DNA from 3 places in the Amycolatopsis sp. N2S4-7 genome. Region 2 is predicted to be linked to each of the others. Evidence: riboswitches for the same ligand, from Rfam matches in the RefSeq annotation. Region 2 holds a riboswitch; each other region holds the start of a gene.
The links. Region 2 has a riboswitch for thiamine pyrophosphate ahead of ACH54P_RS36540 (thiamine ABC transporter substrate-binding protein). Riboswitches for the same ligand answer to the same signal wherever they lie in the genome.
Positions count from the first base shown of each region.

Region 1: linked by a shared signal. The riboswitch ahead of thiC (phosphomethylpyrimidine synthase ThiC) and the one ahead of ACH54P_RS36540 (thiamine ABC transporter substrate-binding protein) in region 2 are both predicted to bind thiamine pyrophosphate.
Region 3: linked by a shared signal. The riboswitch ahead of thiO (glycine oxidase ThiO) and the one ahead of ACH54P_RS36540 (thiamine ABC transporter substrate-binding protein) in region 2 are both predicted to bind thiamine pyrophosphate.

Region 1 is NZ_CP172299.1:7,054,142-7,058,636, reverse strand. It holds gene ACH54P_RS33490 (glycoside hydrolase family 15 protein) at 1-439, opposite strand, end outside; gene ACH54P_RS33485 (LysE family translocator) at 600-1,193, shown strand; gene ACH54P_RS33480 (S1C family serine protease) at 1,273-2,184, shown strand; TPP riboswitch at 2,233-2,354, shown strand; gene thiC (phosphomethylpyrimidine synthase ThiC) at 2,348-3,985, shown strand; gene thiD (bifunctional hydroxymethylpyrimidine kinase/phosphomethylpyrimidine kinase) at 3,982-4,495, shown strand, end outside.
Region 2 is NZ_CP172299.1:7,693,128-7,697,622, reverse strand. It holds gene ACH54P_RS36545 (ABC transporter permease) at 1-1,458, opposite strand, end outside; gene ACH54P_RS36540 (thiamine ABC transporter substrate-binding protein) at 1,434-2,486, opposite strand; TPP riboswitch at 2,508-2,614, opposite strand; gene ACH54P_RS36535 (4a-hydroxytetrahydrobiopterin dehydratase) at 2,647-2,931, shown strand; gene ychF (redox-regulated ATPase YchF) at 3,500-4,495, opposite strand, start outside.
Region 3 is NZ_CP172299.1:7,046,011-7,050,505, forward strand. It holds gene ACH54P_RS33410 (hypothetical protein) at 1-497, shown strand, start outside; gene thiE (thiamine phosphate synthase) at 689-1,348, opposite strand; TPP riboswitch at 1,380-1,485, shown strand; gene thiO (glycine oxidase ThiO) at 1,479-2,552, shown strand; gene thiS (sulfur carrier protein ThiS) at 2,552-2,752, shown strand; gene ACH54P_RS33430 (thiazole synthase) at 2,754-3,512, shown strand; gene ACH54P_RS33435 (MarR family winged helix-turn-helix transcriptional regulator) at 3,610-4,038, shown strand; gene ACH54P_RS33440 (hypothetical protein) at 4,127-4,255, shown strand; gene ACH54P_RS33445 (ion transporter) at 4,266-4,495, opposite strand, start outside.

The DNA.
Region 1 (4,495 bases), 640 kb from region 2:
AGTCGACGTCCACCAGTACCGTCGTGGCGGCCGGGTCGGTGACGTAGGTCTTGCGCAGGCGCCAGCGGTGCTGGTCGTCGGTGATGGTCTGCTCGTAGACCAGGCTGTCGTCGTCGGTCCGGCGCACCTGCTGCGCCTTCGCCGTGTAGTCGGCGACGGCGAAGCTGCGGCCGTCCGTGACGACGAAGTTCATCGACCGGACGCTCGGCGTCGACAGGTCCGGGTAGTAGACCTCGGACATCTGCCCACCCTGGAGGGTGAACCAGACGTTGCTCGACCGGTCACGCGCGGTGCCGAAGCCGGTCTTGTTCGCGGGTAGCCAGCTGGGATGGGCCCCGGGCGCGCCGGGTGCTTCACCGCCGCCCTGTGCCGCTGCCGTCGCCGGGATCAGGCCGGTGACCAGCAGTCCGGCGAGGGCGCCGAACATGAGTTTGCGCATATCAACCCCACAGAAAGAGCGCTTCTGCACCGTTACAGAAGCGCCCAGCAGTCTGCCGCCGATTCCTGGCGGGCGCATGCTCCGATCCGGTGAACCACTAACCGTCACCGGTCCGGTAATGCGGTTGCCCGGCCGCCGGGCCGTGCCACACGATCGGGCGATGCCGAACCTGCTCGCGTTCATCCCCGCCGCGTTCCTCATCGCGATGGTCCCCGGGCCCGCCACGGTCATGCTGATCAAGCAGGCGGCGCGCGGGTCGAAGCGCAACGCCTTCGCGACCATCGCGGGGATCGAGGCCGGGGTCGCGTTCTGGGGGCTCGCCGCCGTCTTCGGGCTGACGGCGTTGCTCGCCGCTTCCCAGACGGCGTACGACATCCTGCGGGTCGCGGGCGCGCTTTTCCTGATCTACCTGGGGATCAAGGCCCTGTTCTTCCGCGGTTCGGGCGCGGAGAAGGAGATTCGGCCGGGCGCGGGCTTCCGCTCCGGCCTCGTCACGAACCTCGGCAACCCCAAGGCGGGCGTGTTCGCGCTGTCGTTCCTGCCGCAGTTCGTCCCCGCCCACGCGGGCTCCGGCGCGCTGCTGGTCTGCGTCGCGGCCTGGATCGTCGTCGACATCGTCTGGTACTCGGCGCTCGCGCTCCTCGTGACCCGCCTCGGGCAGTGGCTGCGGCGCGAGAACGTGAAGCGGTGGCTCGAGCGCACCTCGGGCGGGCTGCTGATCGGCTTCGGCGTCACCGTCGCCCTCGAGAGCTGAGTTTCACCAGCAGCGAACGATGATTCCGCGACCTCGGGCGCACACTTGTAGTACCTGCAACGCTGTAATCGAGGTACACATGGACGAGGCGATGGACGCCTACTCGCGCGCGGTCAGCACGGTCGCCAAGACCGTCACCCCGCACGTCGCCGGGGTTCAGCTCGCGCGCGGCAGCGGCTCGGCCGTCGTCTTCGGCGACGACGGCCACCTGCTCACCAACGCCCACGTCGTCGACGACCACCGGCGCGGGGTCGCGACCTTCGCCGACGGCAGCGAGGTGCCCTTCGACGTCGTCGGCGCCGATCCGCTGTCCGACCTCGCCGTGCTGCGCGCCCGCGGCGAGACGCCGTCGGCCGCCGCGCTCGGGGACGCCGACCGGCTCGTCGTCGGGCAGCTCGTCGTCGCCGTCGGCAGCCCGCTCGGCTTCTCCGGCACCGTCACCGCGGGCGTCGTCAGCGCGCTCGGCCGGGCCCTCCCGGTGCGCCACGGCCGCGCCGGGCGCGTCATCGAGGACGTCATCCAGACCGACGCCGCGCTCAACCCGGGCAACTCCGGCGGCGCGCTCGCCGACTCCGCCGGCCGGGTCGTCGGGATCAACACCGCCGTCGCCGGGGTCGGCCTCGGGCTCGCCGTGCCGATCAACGCGACGACGCGGCGCATCATCGACACGCTCGTCGTCGAAGGCCGGGTGCGGCGCGCGTACCTCGGCGTCGTCGGCGTGCCCGCGCCGCTCCCCGACGACGTCGCCGGGCGCACCGGGCAGAGCGCCGGGCTCCGGGTGCGGGAAGTGGTCGCCGGCGGCCCCGCGGACCGGGCGGGGCTCAAGGCGGGCGACCTCGTGCTGACGGTCGCGCGCACCCGCGTCTCCGACGCGCAGGGCATCCAGCGGCAGCTGTTCGCGGAAGTGATCGGCACCGCACTGCCGATCACCGTGCTGCGCAACGGAGCCATGGTCGACGTCTACGCCACCCCGGCCGAACTGGTCGGGTGAGGTGACCTGACTTGAGTATCGCGCTTCGGCGTGGCATGGTCGGGGGCACAACACCAACGCGGGAGCTCGCGCCATGGCGGGCTGAGAGGGCGACTTGCACTTCGCAGGCGTCGCCGACCGCATGAACCTGACCGGGTAATGCCGGCGTAGGGAGTGAATGTCGTTGACGACACTGGAAAACAATGCTGCCGTCTCCGTGACGACCGGGCCGATCACCGGCTCGCGCAAGGTGTACCACCAGACCGAATCCGGGCTCCGCGTGCCGGCGCGCCGGATCGACCTCTCCAACGGCGAGCACTTCGACGTCTACGACACTTCGGGCCCGTACACCGATCCCGAAGCGGACATCGACGTCCACAGTGGACTGCATCGGCTGCGGGCGGGCTGGGCCGACGGCCGGGAGCACAACACCCAGCTCGGGTGGGCCAAACAGGGTGTCATCACCCGGGAAATGGAGTACATCGCGGCCCGCGAGCGCGTCGAACCCGAGTTCGTGCGCGACGAGGTCGCCCGCGGCCGCGCGGTGATCCCGGTCAACCGGAAGCACCCCGAGTCCGAGCCGATGATCATCGGCAAGAACTTCCTGGTGAAGATCAACGCCAACATGGGCAACTCGGCCGTCTGGTCGTCGGTCGAAGAAGAGGTCGACAAGATGGTGTGGGCGACCCGCTGGGGCGCCGACACGATCATGGACCTGTCCACCGGCAAGCGGATCCACGAGACGCGCGAGTGGATCGTGCGCAACTCGCCGGTCCCGGTCGGCACGGTGCCGATCTACCAGGCCCTCGAAAAGGTCGACGGGGAACCGGAAAAGCTGTCGTGGGAGGTCTACCGCGACACCATCATCGAGCAGTGCGAGCAGGGTGTCGACTACGTCACCGTGCACGCCGGCGTGTTGCTGCGCTACATCCCGCTGACCGCGCGGCGCGTCACCGGGATCGTCAGCCGCGGCGGCTCGATCATGGCCGCGTGGTGCCTCGCGCACCACCAGGAATCGTTCCTGTACACGCACTTCGAGGAACTCTGCGAGATCCTGCGCCAGTACGACGTCACGTTCTCCCTCGGCGACGGCCTGCGTCCCGGCTCGATCGCCGACGCCAACGACCGCGCCCAGTTCGCCGAGCTGGAAACCCTCGGCGAGCTGACGCACATCGCGCGGTCGCACGACGTCCAGGTGATGATCGAGGGCCCCGGGCACGTGCCGATGCACAAGATCAAGGAGAACGTCGAGCTCGAGGAAAGGCTCTGCGGCGAGGCGCCGTTCTACACCCTCGGTCCACTCGCGACGGACATCGCGCCCGCGTACGACCACATCACCTCGGCCATCGGGGCCGCGCAGATCGGCTGGTACGGCACGGCGATGCTGTGCTACGTCACGCCGAAGGAGCACCTCGGCCTGCCGAACCGCGACGACGTCAAGACCGGCGTGATCACGTACAAGATCGCCGCGCACGCCGCCGACCTGGCCAAGGGGCACCAGTACGCGCAGGAATGGGACGACGAGCTGTCGAAGGCGCGGTTCGAGTTCCGCTGGAACGACCAGTTCAACCTCTCGCTCGACCCGGACACCGCCCGCTCGTTCCACGACGAGACGCTGCCCGCGGAGCCGGCCAAGACCGCGCACTTCTGCTCGATGTGCGGGCCGAAGTTCTGCTCGATGCGGATCACGCAGGACGTCCGCAAGTACGCCGAGGAGCACGGTCTGTCCACTGTGGAGGCCATCGAGGCCGGCATGGCGGAGAAGTCGGCCGAGTTCGGCGAGCACGGCAACAAGGTCTACCTGCCCGTGGTGGGGCAGTGACCGGCACTCCCCGGACCGCCCTCACCATCGCCGGATCCGACTCCGGCGGTGGTGCGGGCATCCAGGCGGACCTGCGTACGTTCTTCGCCAACGGCGTGCACGGGCTGGTCGCGCTGACCGCGGTCACCGTGCAGAACTCCCTGGGCGTGCAGGGGTTCACCGAGATCCCGGCCGACGTCGTCACCGCGCAGATCAAGGCGGTGGCGTCCGACATGGGCGTGCACGCGGCCAAGACCGGCATGCTGGCGACCGCGGAGATCATCCGTTCGGTGGCCAAGACGCTGGACGAACTCGGCATGGACTTCCCGCTGGTGGTCGACCCGGTGGCGGCGTCGATGACCGGGCACGCGCTGCTGCGGGAGGACGCGCTGGAGGCGATCCGCACCGAGCTGTTCCCGCGCGCGACCCTGATCACGCCGAACCTCGACGAGGTCCGGCTGCTGACGGGGATCTCCGTCGTCGACGCGGCCTCCCAGCGCGAGGCCGCGGAGGCGTTGCTGGCCTTCGGGT
Region 2 (4,495 bases):
GGCGAGGAAGCTCGTCGCACCGAACTCGCCGAGCGCGACGACGAAGCCGAACCCGGCGGCGGCGACGAGCGGCCGCAGCGTCAGCGGCAGGTCGATCTCCCGCCACACCCGCAGCGGGCTCGCGCCGAGCGTCGACGCGGCCTGCCGCAGCCGGACGTCGACCGCGCGCAGCACCGGCAGCACCATCCGCACGATCAGCGGGATGATCACCAGGGCCTGGGCCAGCGGTACCAGGTACGGCGACGTCCGGAGGTCGCCGGGCAGCGCGTCGAGCGTCACCAGGTAGCCGAACCCGACGGTCACCGCGGACACCCCGAGCGGCAGCATCAGCACGGCGTCCATCGTCTCGCCGAGCCCGCGCGCGGGCTTCGCGGGCGACCGGCGCAGGGCCACCAGCACCACGGACGCGAGCACGCCGACCACCATCGCCAGCAGCGTCGCGTCGACGGCCACCTTCAGCGAGTTCACCGCGGCGTCCCAGCCGGACACCTGCAGCGCGCCCTTCTCGCCGGTGCTCGTCAGGGCCCGGTAGCCGGCGAGGCTCCAGCCGTCCTCAGTGGACACCGACTCGGCGAGCAGCGCGAGGATCGGGGTCAGCAGGAGGGCGAGCACGGCACCCGCCGCGCCGACGACCCACCACTCGCCACCACGAGGGCGCCGCGTCTTCGTGGCCCCGATCCTGGCCCCCTCCTTGCGCCGGCGCGCCAAGCCGCCGAGGACCAGCGCGGCCACCACGGCGGCGAACTGGATCAGCGAAAGCGCCGCCGCACCCGAGAGGTCGAGCAGGTCGACCGTCCGGAGGTAGATCTCGGTCTCCAGGGTCCGGTAGCGGGCGCCGCCGAGGATGAGCACGACGCCGAAGCTGGTGGCGCAGAACAGGAACACCACGGCCGCGGCGGACGCGATCGCCGGGGCCAGCGCGGGAAGCGTCACCGAGCGGAACGCCCGCCACGGCGACGCGCCCAGCGCGCGGGCGGCGTCGGTCGTCCGCGAATCCAGCCGCGACCAGAGCCCGGCGACGGTCCGCGCGACGACGGCGACGTTGAAGAAGGCGTTGGCCAGCACGATCGGCAGCACGCCGCCGTCCGGCCAGAGCGCCCGGAAGGCGAGCCCGACGACGACCGTCGGCAGCACGAACGGCACCAGCACCAGCGTCCGCGCGAGGCCGACGCCGGGCAGCCGCACGCGGGCCAGCAGGAACGCCACCGGCAGCCCGGCCAGCACCGCGACGACCGTGGACGCGGCCGCGCTCGCCACGGTGAACCCGGCCAGCTGCCAGGTCCGCGGGTCCCGGAGAACGACGTCGAGACCACCCGCGGCGAACCCGCGGCCGACGATGGCCAGCACCGGCCAGGCGAAGAACACCACCAGGAACCCGATGGGGGCCAGCCCGAGCAGCGCCAAGCCGATGCCTCGGGCGGTCCGCGGTGGCGCTAAGACTGCACCAGCGTGCGCCATTCGCCGATCCACTTCTCGCGTCCGGCCTGCACCTGGTCCGCGGGCAGCGTCTGCGGCTTCTGCGGCAGCGGGGCGGCCTGCGCCCAGCCCGCGGGCAGGTCGACGCCCTGGCGCGCCGGGTAGACGTACATGTTGGCCGCCACGGTCACCTGGAACTGCTGCGAGAGCAGGAAGTCGACGACCTTGCGCGCGTTCTCGGCCTGCTTGCCGTTGGCCAGCACGCCGGCGTACTCGACCTGCCGGTAGCACGTGTCGAGCAGCGCCTTGGTGCGCGGCTTGCCGTCCTCGCCCACCTCGGCGGCCGGCGACGACGCGTACGAGACGACGATCGGCCGCGGCCCCTTGCCGGACGAGCCGGAGAAGTCCTTGGTGTAGGCCTCTTCCCAGCCGCTGACCACCTTGACGCCGTTGGCCTTCAGCTTCGTCCAGTAGTCCTTCCAGCCGGCCTCGCCGTACTTCGCGACGGTGCCGAGGAGGAAGGCCAGGCCGGGCGACGCCGTCGCCGGGTCCTCGGCGACCAGCAGGTCCTTGTACTTCGGGTCGGCGAGGTCGTCGTACGACTCCGGCGCCGGGATCCCCTTGCTCGTGAAGTAGTTCGTGTCGACGTTGACGCAGACGTCGCCGACGTCGACGGCGGACAGCCGGTGCTCGGGGTCGACGGCGTAGCGCTGCGGCCCGCGGTCGGCCTCCGGGCTGGTGTACGGCTCGAAGACGCCCTCGGTGAGCGCGCGCGAGGCGAAGGTCGAGTCGACGCCGTACGCGACGTCGCCGATCGGGTTGGCCTTGGTCAGCACGAGCTTGTTGGTCAGCGACCCGGCGTCACCCTGCTTGAGCACGGAGACCTTGATGCCCGACTGCTTCTGGAAGGCGTCGAGCACCTCCTGCGGCGCCAGGAAGGAATCGTGCGTCACGAGGGTGACGGTGGGCGTCTGCTGCGTGCCACCGTCACCGTCCGACAGCGAGCACGCCGCTGCGACGGCGCTGACGGCGGCGACGGCCGTCGCGGCGCGAACAGCCCTGCGTTTCATCTACCCTCCTGCACTTCGCCGGACGAGGAGGTCGAGCCCTCCCTTCGCCGGCATGATCCGGTCAGGTGCGAACGGTCGCGGGTGACCCGCCTCTCAGCCCGGCTGACCGGACTCCCGTGGCAACCGTGCAGCGTAGTCCAGGACGTACGACCATGGAGACATGACGGAAATCTTGAGCGACTCCGAGGCCGACGGACGGTTGGGTGCGGGCTGGACCCGATCCGGGTCCGTCATCTCCCGCGAGGTGGAGCTGGCGAGCTTCCCGCAGGCGATCGAGGTGGTGGACCGGGTGGCGGTCCTCGCCGAAGAGGCCGACCACCACCCGGACATCGACATCCGCTGGCGCACGCTCACCTTCCGCCTGAGCACGCATTCGGCGGGCGGGCTGACCGCGAAGGACTTCGACCTGGCGGCCCAGATCGATGCGGTGCTCGCCGGACTGTGATCCTGGTAACTCTGGGTGAACTTTCGCCCGGGTTCGACGTCTCTCGGTTACCGGAACCTTCGGGAGGGAGACGAGATGACTCAGGCAATCGTGGTCGGTTCGGCGGCGTTCGCAGCCATGGTGGCGGCAGCCGGAGGCGTGCTCTGGTTCACCGCCCGCAACCGCCGCCACCTGGACGGCTGAACGGCGTTTTCCCTGGTCACGGGTGAGCTTGATCACAGCGGCTAACGCGGGGCATGATCAGTGCGCTGTCCCTGCGGAAGCATCGGCCCGCCCGTAGGGAAAACGCCCATGAACAGCACTCTGCCCGCCGCCCAGCGCGCCTGGATCAACGCCCTCGCCCCCGCGGTGGTGTTGATCGCCATCGTGCTGCTGGGTGTGCTCGGCTAGTCCGCGCAGCAGCCGCAGTTCGAGCGCCGTCGCCCTGACCTCCAGAGCGGCGGCGTACTCGTCTGTCAGCCCGCCGGGCGGATCCGCTCGGTCGGCGGGAACTCGGCCGCCTGCGCCCGCAGTTCCGCGGCATCCGGGACGTCCGCCGCGGCCCGCTCGACCCGGGTGAGCGCCCGGCTCACACGTTGAAGCGGAATTCGACCACGTCGCCGTCGGTCATGACGTAGTCCTTGCCCTCCATGCGGACCTTGCCCGCCGCGCGGGCCGCCGCCATCGAGCCGGCCTCCATCAGGTCGTCGTACGAGACGATCTCCGCCTTGATGAAGCCGCGCTCGAAGTCCGTGTGGATCACGCCCGCCGCCTGGGGGGCCGTCGCACCCTGCGGGATCGTCCAGGCGCGCGATTCCTTGGGGCCCGCCGTCAGGTACGTCTGCAGGCCGAGCGTGTGGAAGCCGGCACGGGCCAGCGAATAGAGCCCCGGCTCCGGCTGGCCGACCGACTCGAGCAGCTCGCGGACCGACTCCTCGTCGTCCAGCTCCAGCAGCTCCGCCTCGACCTTCGCGTCGAGGAACACCGCGTCCGCGGGCGCGACCAGCTTCGTCAGCTCCTCGCGGCGGGCCTCGTCGGTGAGCACCGACTCGTCGGCGTTGAAGACGTACAGGAACGGCTTCGTGGTGAGCAGGCTCAGCTCCCGCAACGCCTCGAAGTCGACCTCCTTCTGCGCCTGGAAGAGCGTCCGCCCGGCGTCGAGGATCTCCTTCGCCCTCTGGGCGTTGTCCAGCGCGGGCTTGTTCTCCTTCTTCGTCCGCGCTTCCTTCTCCAGCCGCGGCAGGGCCTTGTCCAGCGTCTGCAGGTCGGCGAGGATCAGCTCGGTGTTGATCGTCTCGATGTCGCTCGACGGGTCGATCCGGCCGTCGACGTGCACCACGTCGGGGTCGTCGAACACCCGGATGACCTGGCAGATCGCGTTGGCCTCACGGATGTTCGCGAGGAACTTGTTGCCCAGCCCGGCACCCTCGGACGCGCCCTTCACGATGCCCGCGATGTCCACAAAGGACACGACGGCGGGCACGGTCTTCTCCGACTTGAACAGCTCGGCCAGCTTGTCCAGCCGCGGGTCCGGCAGCGGGACCACGCCGACGTTCGGCTCGATCGTCGCGAACGGGTAGTTCGC
Region 3 (4,495 bases), 650 kb from region 2:
CGCGTGAGCTCGCGACGTCCGGCATCCGGCGACGGGGGCCCGCCGGTCCGGACGTGCCGATCACCGACCAGCCGACGGTCCAGCTGGCGAAGCCCCCGGAGGAGGGGCCGGGCCGGTGGCGGAAGCTGCGCTGGCCGCTGATCATCGGCACGAGCGTGGCGGCGTTCGCGGTGGCGATCCTGGCGATCGTCGGGTTCGAGTCGGCGACGGGCACCCAGATCGGCGGCGGCACGGGTTCGAGCATCGGCAAGATCCTCGGCAGCGGTGGCGGCGGGACGGACAAGACCCCGGCCACGACCCCCACGACCTCGACGGACGACACCCAGGTGTCCCCGACGGAGACGCCGACCAGCCCGACCGAAACCTCGACCGCCCCGACGACGTCGACCCAGTCACCGACAACGACCCCGAGCACGACGACCCAGCAGCCGTCGACCTCGGCCCCGGCGACGACAACCCCGCCGACCAGCAAGGCCGCGCCGACCTCCACGCCCTGAGTCCCCTCGCGGGCCGGGCGGGCCGTCGACGAGCCCGAGCACCCACCTCGCGGGCCTCAGGTGAGGTGGGTCAGCAGGCCCGGACCGTCGATGACCTCGAGCACCCACCCCCGTGAACCCGGGCCTCAGGTGAGGTGGGTCAGCAGTGCCCGGGCCGCCGACGACCCCTGAGCACCCACCCGGCGAGCCCCTCAGGGCAGTCGGCCCAGCAATGCCCGGGCCGCGGCGGCGGGGTCCTCGGCCTCGGTGATCGCCCGGACCACCACGATCCGCGTCGCGCCCGCGTCGAGGACCTCCGGCAGGCGCTCGGCGTCGATGCCGCCGATCGCGAACCAGGGCCGGTCCGGGGCGGCCGCCGCCGTCGAACGGACCAGGTCCAGGCCCGGCGCCGGGCGGCCCGGCTTGGTCGGCGTCGGCCAGCACGGGCCCGTGCAGAAGTAGTCCACGCCGGGCTCCGCGGCGGCCGCGAGCGCCTGGTCGAGGGAGTGCGTCGACCGGCCGATCACGACGTCCTCGCCGAGGATCCGGCGGGCCAGCGGCACGGGGATGTCGTCCTGGCCCAGGTGGAGCACGTCCGCCCCGACCGCCAGCGCCACGTCCGCGCGGTCGTTCACCGACAGCAGCGCGCCGTGCCGCGCGCACGCCTCGGCCAGCACCTCCAGTGCCGCGATCTCTCCCGCGGCTTCCAGGGCACCGGTCTTGTCGCGCAGCTGGATGACGTCGACGCCGCCGGCCAGCGCCGCGTCGGCGAACTCCGCGAGGTCGCCACGGGCCGTGCGGGCGTCCGTGCACAGGTACAGGCGCGCGGCGTCGAGCCGGGCGCGGATCTTGTCACCGGAAAGGGCGGGCATAGCGGCGACCGTACCTCCCGCGTTAGGGTGGTGGGGTCCGCACGGGAGCCCGAGGCACGGGCTGAGAGGGAGCTGCCGCTCCGACCGTGGAACCTGATCCGGGTCATGCCGGCGCAGGGAGCGTGATCCCATGACGAACCTGGCAGTGGTGGGCGGCGGCGTGATCGGCCTGTCCACGGCGTGGCGTGCGGCCCGGCAGGGCCACCCCGTCACGGTCTACGACCCCGAACCCGCCCGCGGCGGCGCGTCCTGGCTGGCCGGCGGCATGCTCGCGCCGGTCACCGAGGCCTGGCCCGGCGAGGAGGACGTCCTCAGGCTCGGCGAAGAGTCCCTTCGCCGCTGGCCCGGCTTCGCGAGCGACCTGGCCCAGGAGGGCGTCGACCCCGGTCTGGCCGGTCACGGGACGCTGGTCGTCGCGTTCGACAGCGCCGACGCCGGTCACCTCGACATCCTCGCCGGCTACCTGCGCTCGATCGGCCGCGCCGCGGACCGGCTCACCGGCCGGGAGACCAAGCGCCTCGAGCCCGGGGTCGGGTCCGTCCGAAGTGGACTCCACGTGCCCGGCGACCTGGCCGTGGACAACCGGAAACTGCTCAACGCGCTCTACGCGGCCTGCGTCAACCACGACGTCCGGTTCGTCCGCGAGCGCGTCGGATCCGTGCCGGACGCCGAAGCCGTCGTGCTCGCCGCGGGCGCCTGGACCGGGCGGCTGCACCCGCAGCTCGCCGACGCCGTGCGCCCGCTCAAGGGGGAGATCCTCCGGCTCAAGCCCCGCCGCGGCTGCCTGCCGCCGCCGGTGCACACCGTCCGCGCCGTCGTCGAGGGCCGCCCGATCTACCTCGTCCCGCGCGGTGACCAGGAGCTCGTCCTCGGCGCCACGCAGTACGAGGCGGGCTTCGACCAGGCCGTCACCGCGCGCGGCGTGCGCGAGCTGATCGAGGGCGCCGAGCGCGTCTTCCCCGCGATCACCGAGTACGAGCTGGCCGAGACCGCCGCGGGCCTGCGGGCCGGCAGCCGGGACGCGCTGCCGTACCTCGGCGTCCTGGACGACGGCGTCTACGCCGCGACCGGGCACCACCGCAACGGACTGCTGATGGCCCCCGTGACCGCGGACGCCGTGGTCGCCTGGCTCGAGGGGGAAAAGCCGCCCGAAGGCGTCGAAGCGGCTTCGCCCGCCCGCCTGCACCAGAAGGAGCGCGTGTGATGGAGATCAAGCTCAACGGGACGTGGACGGAGTTCCCGGACGGCGCCACCGTCGCGGACGTCCTCGACGCGACGGGCGGGCAGCGGCCCGGGATCGCCGTCGCGGTCGACGGCGTCGTCGTCCGCCGGAGCGACTGGCCCACCACCGCCGTGCCCAAGGGCGCGGGCGTCGACGTGCTCACCGCGGTCCAGGGAGGCTGAAATGGACGAAGAACCGCTGGTCATCGGCACCACCAAGCTGACGTCCCGGCTGATCATCGGCACCGGCGGCGCGGCGAACCTGGCCGTGCTCGAACGCGCGCTGGTCGCGTCCGGGACCGAGCTGACGACCGTCGCCATGCGCCGCGCCGACGCCGAAGGCGGCTCCGGCGTCCTCGAGCTCCTGAACCGGCTCGGTATCGAGCTGCTGCCGAACACCGCGGGCTGCCGCACGGCCGCCGAAGCCGTCCTCACCGCGCAGCTCGCGCGCGAGGCGCTCGGTACCGATCTCATCAAGCTCGAGGTGCACGCCGACGACCGGACGCTGCTGCCGGACCCGTTCGAAACCCTCGACGCCGCCGAACGGCTGGCCGCCGACGGGTTCACCGTGTTCGCCTACACGAACGACGACCCGGTGCTCGCGCTGCGCCTGGAGGAGGCCGGCTGCGCCGCCGTGATGCCGCTGGGCGCGCCGATCGGCACCGGCCTCGGCATCCGGAATCCGCACAACATCGAGCTGATCGTTTCGCGGGCGGGCGTCCCGGTGATCCTGGACGCCGGAATCGGCACGGCGTCGGACGCGACGCTGGCGATGGAGCTCGGCTGCGACGCCGTCCTGCTGTCCACGGCGGTCACCCGGGCGGCGGATCCGGAACGGATGGCCGCGGCGATGCGGGCGGGCGTCGCCGCCGGTCGCCTGGCCCGCGGCGCGGGTCGGGTGCCGCAGCGCTTCTGGGCGCAGGCGTCGAGTCCACCCCGGTGAACCGGAGTGGCTTCACGCCGAACCCGCACCGCGAACCCGTAAGGTGGACGGCACTTTCCGGCGCACCCGCGGCGGGGCAGGGCAGAAGGAGCCAGCCGTGACCAGCACCTCGGTCCAGGACGTCTCGGGCAGGTTGTACCTCGCCGTCGGGAGGCTGTCCCGGTCACTGCGCCAGGCCGGCGTGCCCGGGCCGGGCCACGGCGCCATCTCGGCGCTGGCGACGCTGGTGCACGCGGGCCAGCTCCGGCTGGGTGACCTCGCGGCCAAGGAGGGCGTCGCCGCGGCGACCATGTCGCGGATCATCGCGTCCCTGGTCGAGGCCGGGTACGTCAGCCGGGAGTCCGACCCGGTCGACCGGCGGGCGTGGCTGGCGAAGGCGACCGAGGAGGGCGAGCGGCTGGTTTCCGGCGTCCGGTCGACCCGGGTGCAGGAGCTGAACCGGCGGCTCGACCGGCTCTCGCCCGAGCACCGCGAAGCCCTGACGGCGGCGATCCCGGCGCTCGAGGCCCTGATCGCGGACGACTAGGACGCGCCTCGGGTGTGGCGCGCCGGCCGAGCGGGTACTCCCTCCGCACGCTGGTCGACCGTCGACCGGAACACCTGGGGAGGTAGGCGTGGTGGACTCGACGCTGGCCGCGATTTGGTTTCCCGATGGCCCCATGGGCGGCGTGCTCGTGGTGATCGCTCTCGTGGCCGTGATCGGGGGGACCATCATGGGCCGTCGGGCCCGGAAGAAGCCCTGATCGCGGACGACTAAGCGGCCTGTTGCCGCAGCTCGGCGAGCTCCGCGCGCAGCGCGCGGAGCTCTTCGAGGATTTCGCGGTTCGCGGCGGCCTGGGTTTCGGCCTGCTTCGCCTCTTCCTCGCGGATGTCCTCGCGCAGCTCGTCCTCCATGCCGCTGACCACGACGGCGATGAAGAGGTTCAGCACCGCGAAGCTGGACACCAGGATGTAGACGACGAAGAAGATCCACGCCGTCGGCG